Regions from separate parts of the Actinacidiphila sp. bgisy144 genome, predicted to be linked through region 1. Evidence: riboswitches for the same ligand, from Rfam matches in the RefSeq annotation. Region 1 holds a riboswitch; the other holds the start of a gene.
What was found. A riboswitch is a leader RNA that binds a small molecule or an ion and turns the genes downstream of it on or off. The one in region 1 is predicted to bind S-adenosylmethionine.
Positions count from the first base shown of each region.

Region 1 (2,194 bases):
CATCGGGCTGGACTCCTAGCCGCCCGTACTCCTGGCTGCCCGTACTCCTGGCCGCCCGCGCCTTCGTGGAGCGCGCCGTCCGTCAGCGGACGGGGACGCAGCGGCCCGCCTCGGTGCGGTAGCTCCATGCGGCGCCCTCGCGGACGAGGGTGCCGACGGCCCCGAGGAAGCGGTCGATGTGCTCCTGGGGGGTGCCCGCGCCGAAGCTGACCCGGACGGCGTTCAGGGAGCGCTCACCGGGCTCGGCGTCGGGGGCGCCGCACTCCCCCGGCTCGTCCGGCTCCGTGTCCAGGAGGGTCCGCACCAGCGGGTGCGCGCAGAACAGCCCGTCCCGTACACCGATCCCGTACTCCGCCGAGAGCGCCGCAGCGAAGTGCGAGGAGTTCCAGCCGCGCACGACGAAGGAGAGCACGCCGACCCGGGCCGAGCCGGACCCGAACAGCGAGAGCACCCGCACCTCGGGGAAGGCGGCGAGGCCGTCCCGCAGCCGGGCGAGCAGTTCACGCTCACGGGTGACAAGGGTGTCGAAGCCCGCCTCGGTGAGCGCCTTGCACGCCGACGCGATGGCGTAGGCGCCGATCACGTTCGGCGAGCCGGCCTCGTGCCGGGCGGTGCCGGAGTGCCACTCCACGGACAGCTCGTCACCGGAGCGGGCGACCTTGCGGGTGGCGCCGCCCCCGGCGAGGTACGGCTCGGCGTCCCGCAGCCAGTCGGCCCGCCCGGCGAGCACCCCGGCGCCGAACGGCGCGTACAGCTTGTGCCCGGAGAAGGCCACCCAGTCGACGTCGAGCGCGGTGATGTCCACCGGGTGGTGCGGGGCGAGCTGGGCGGCGTCCAGCACGATCCGGGCGCCGTGCCGGTGTGCGGCGGCCGCCAGTTCGCGCACCGGCCAGATCTCGCCGGTGACGTTGGACGCGCCGGTCACACAGACCAGCTTCGGGCCCTTGGGGGCGCCGTGCAGCGCCACGTCCAGGGACGCGACGGCCTGCTCCGGGGTGCGCGGCGCGGGCAGATACACGACCTGCCCGCCGTCGACGCGCTGCCAGGGCAGCAGGGCCGCGTGGTGCTCGGTGTCGAAGACGTAGACGCGGGTCCCGGCCGGGAGGGCGGCGGCCAGCAGGTTGAGCGAGTCGGTGGTGGAGCGGGTGAAGATCAGCTCGTCGTCCGGGCGGCAGCCCAGGAACTCCGCGACGGTCTCGCGGCTCTGCTCGAACAGGTCGGTCGACAGCTGCGAGAGGTAGCCGGCACCGCGGTGCACGCTGCCGTAGTACGGCGCGTAGGCAGCGACGTCGTCCCACACCCGCTGGAGCGCGGGGGCGCTCGCGGCGTAGTCGAGCGCGGCGTACCCCACTTCCCCACCGGTGACGAGCGGCACCCGCACGTCCCGGCCGAGCACGGGCAGCGGGGCGGACGTACAGGTGGGGCAGTCGGCGTCGGCGCCTTCGCTGATGGCGGTGGCGGTGGCGGCGACCCCGACCGTGCTCTTGGCGGTGCTGGTGGTGCTGGTGCGGGCGGCGGAGGTGGCGGCGGTGGTCAAGGCGAACTCCCGGCGGAAGGCAGGCGAAAGCACCACGAAGCGGCGGCCGGGAACGGCCGCGCGGACGGCGCGGTGCAGAGGTGATCGGGCGGAATTGCTGGTGGCAGAACCGGGGCCGACAGGCCCTAACGCATTCGCTTGCTCATGAAAGAACTCCCCAGTCCGGCTTGCTGTGAGCCTCGCTGCATCACAGCCTGGTCATCACCCGGGGCACCCCGCCTCGGACGGAGGGTTGCCGGACAGCGAGCCGGGGCCTTTGCGCTGTCACTCGTGACCTGGGACAAGATTGTGCCATACGGCGGCGCGGGCGCAAGACCCCGTCCGGAAAGTGGACGGCGCCGTGCGCCCGCGCCTCTTCGCTACGCCCGGGTCGCCGCCACCCAGCGCTCCAGGACGCCCTCGGCCGCGCCCGAGTCGATCGACTCCGCCGCCCGGACCAGGCCGGCGCTGATCCGCTCCTCCAGGGTGCCGCCGCCGGTGACCCCCAACGCGGTCAGCGTCGCCGCGGAGTTGAGCAGCACCGCGTCCCGCACCGGCCCGCGCTCACCGGCGAGCAGCCGCCGGGCCACCTCCGCGTTGTACCCGGCCTCGCCGCCGCGCAGCGCCTCCACCGGCACCAGCTCCAGGCCGACGTCCCGCGGGTCGAACCCGGTGTGC
Region 1 covers NZ_JBYIRM010000023.1:138,132-140,325, forward strand. The annotation lists gene AC3EVP_RS25100 (Lrp/AsnC family transcriptional regulator) at 1-19, shown strand, start outside; gene AC3EVP_RS25105 (aminotransferase class V-fold PLP-dependent enzyme) at 83-1,450, opposite strand; SAM riboswitch class IV at 1,696-1,813, opposite strand; gene trpD (anthranilate phosphoribosyltransferase) at 1,897-2,194, opposite strand, start outside.

Region 2 (2,194 bases), on a different contig from region 1:
GCGGCACGATCCGGGCGGCGAGCAGCGAGGCGTCGGCCGGGCGGACGTCCAGCGCGCGGACCTCCGGGGACGGCGGCCGGTCGGCCTTCGGCGCAGCGGGCTGACCGGACGCGGACGTGGTGGGCCGGTCGGACGTGGTGGGCCGGTCGGACGCCGGCCGGCCCGCGTCCGCGGGTTTGCCGGGCGCGGTCGGGTCGGGCGGGGGCGGCGGGTGGCCGGGGGCGGCGGTGACCGGCCCGGAGGTGTCGTGCTGGGGCATCGTCGGGGTTCCCGTCTCGTCGGGGAGCGCGGCGGCATCCGGGCATGGCGGCCCCGCGCGGGGCCGGCCGGCCGGGCGGGGCCACCGGGGAGGAGGGCAGGGGCGGGCGGGAGTTCAGCCGGCCGCGCACGCCGGGGAGTGAGCCGCGGCACCGATGGCGCGGCGGTGGGAAAGCGGGAGGTGCGGGAGGTGCGGAAGGAACGGCGGCGGGCCGTCAGCGGGCCGCGGGCGTCCCCGGACACAGGGCGCTGCACACGCGGAGCAGGTCGACATGGCGCCGGACCACCCGGGTCCGGGCGAAGCCGCGGGGACACTGCGCCAGGCCGCGTCGGTCTGCGTCCATGCCCGTCCCCTCGCTGTCTTCGGCGCTGTGGGCGCCGGGCCTGACGGCCGGTGGTACGACCGCGGACACCGGTCGTGGCGGGCCGCGTGACACCGGGCCCGTGCCCTCAGCACGTTAACCGCAGGGCGGCGGCCGGGCAATCCCCCTCGGCGCCCGCCGGATGTGGCGCGGATCGCGTCCGGCGAGGGGGGATTGTGTTCGAACACGGCACCGAGTTACCGTGCTTGCAGGTCATGAGCGTCAGCAACCAAGGCCCTGGCCGGCTGACCGGCAACCCTCCGTCGCGGTGGGGTGCTCCAGGTGACGACCCGGCGGAGCCGACGGCGGCTCGGCAAGCGCGAGCTCGGCAGGCGTGGGCCGATCGAGGCGGGAGGTGCGAAGTGCGCGGCGACAGCGAGCAGTCGACGCCCCCCGGCGTACCCGGCCTCGTCACGTACTCGCGCCGCCACATCGACCTCCAGCGCGTCGCCGGCGCCCTGTGTCCGGGCACACCGACGGCCCGGCTGCCGCGTACCGCCGGCTGAGCCCGCTCCACCCCCCGCTTCACCCTGGCGCCCTGCGCGCATCCTCCGTCCTTCCGCCGGCCCACCCGGGGACGACGCCGTTCCCGGTGCGGGCCCGTCCGGTTCCCTCCGGCCTGCCCGCCGCCGGCCCCGCGGCCGCCGGTCCGCCGCGTGCGGAGGGGACCTGCGGCCCGGCGCCCCCCGTAGGCACCCGATCCCGTACGCACTCCGATCCGTACGCACCCCGATCCGTCCACACCCCGACCTCCATGCCCCGGCCGTTCGCCCGCGGCCCGTCCGAGCAGGAAGCGGTACGTCCATGTCCCGATCCACCACCCCCCTCCACCTCGCGGTCGCCCTCGACGGCGCCGGCTGGCACCCCGCCGCCTGGCGCGAGCCCGACGCGCGGCCGGCCGAGCTGTTCACCGCGCGCTACTGGGCCGACCTGGCCGCCGAGGCCGAACGCGGCCTGCTGGACCTGCTCACCATCGAGGACTCCCTCGGCCTCCAGTCGTCCCTGCCCACCGGCCCCGACGAGCGGACCGACCAGGTGCGCGGCCGGCTGGACGCGGTGCTGACCGCCGCCCGGATCGCACCGCTGACCCGGCACATCGGCCTGCTGCCGGTCGCGGTGGTCACCCACACCGAGCCGTTCCACCTGTCGAAGGCGATCGCCACCCTCGACTACGTCAGCACCGGCCGCGCCGGGGTCCAGGTGCGGGTGTCCGCCCGGCCCGACGAGGCCGCGCACTTCGGCCGCCGCACCCTGCCCGGGCTGTCGCTCGACGCGCTGGACACCCCGGACGGCAGGGCGCTGCTGGCCGAACTGTTCGGCGAGGCCGCCGACTACGTCGAGGTGGTGCGGCGGCTGTGGGACAGCTGGGAGGACGACGCGGAGATCCGCGACGTGGCCACCGGCCGCTTCATCGACCGCGACAAGCTGCACTACATCGACTTCGAGGGACCGCACTTCAGCGTCAAGGGGCCCTCCATCACCCCGCGCCCGCCGCAGGGCCAGCCGCTGGTGGCAGCGCTCGCGCACCGCACCGAGCCCTTCCGCCTGGTCGCCTCCTCCGCCGACCTCGGCTT
Region 2 covers NZ_JBYIRM010000044.1:21,671-23,864, reverse strand. The annotation lists gene AC3EVP_RS33565 (amino acid ABC transporter permease) at 1-259, opposite strand, end outside; SAM riboswitch class IV at 832-946, shown strand; gene AC3EVP_RS33560 (putative leader peptide) at 983-1,126, shown strand; gene AC3EVP_RS33555 (LLM class flavin-dependent oxidoreductase) at 1,425-2,194, shown strand, end outside.
Region 2: it holds a riboswitch for S-adenosylmethionine, as region 1 does, so the genes downstream of both, AC3EVP_RS33560 (putative leader peptide) here and AC3EVP_RS25105 (aminotransferase class V-fold PLP-dependent enzyme) in region 1, are expected to answer to the same signal.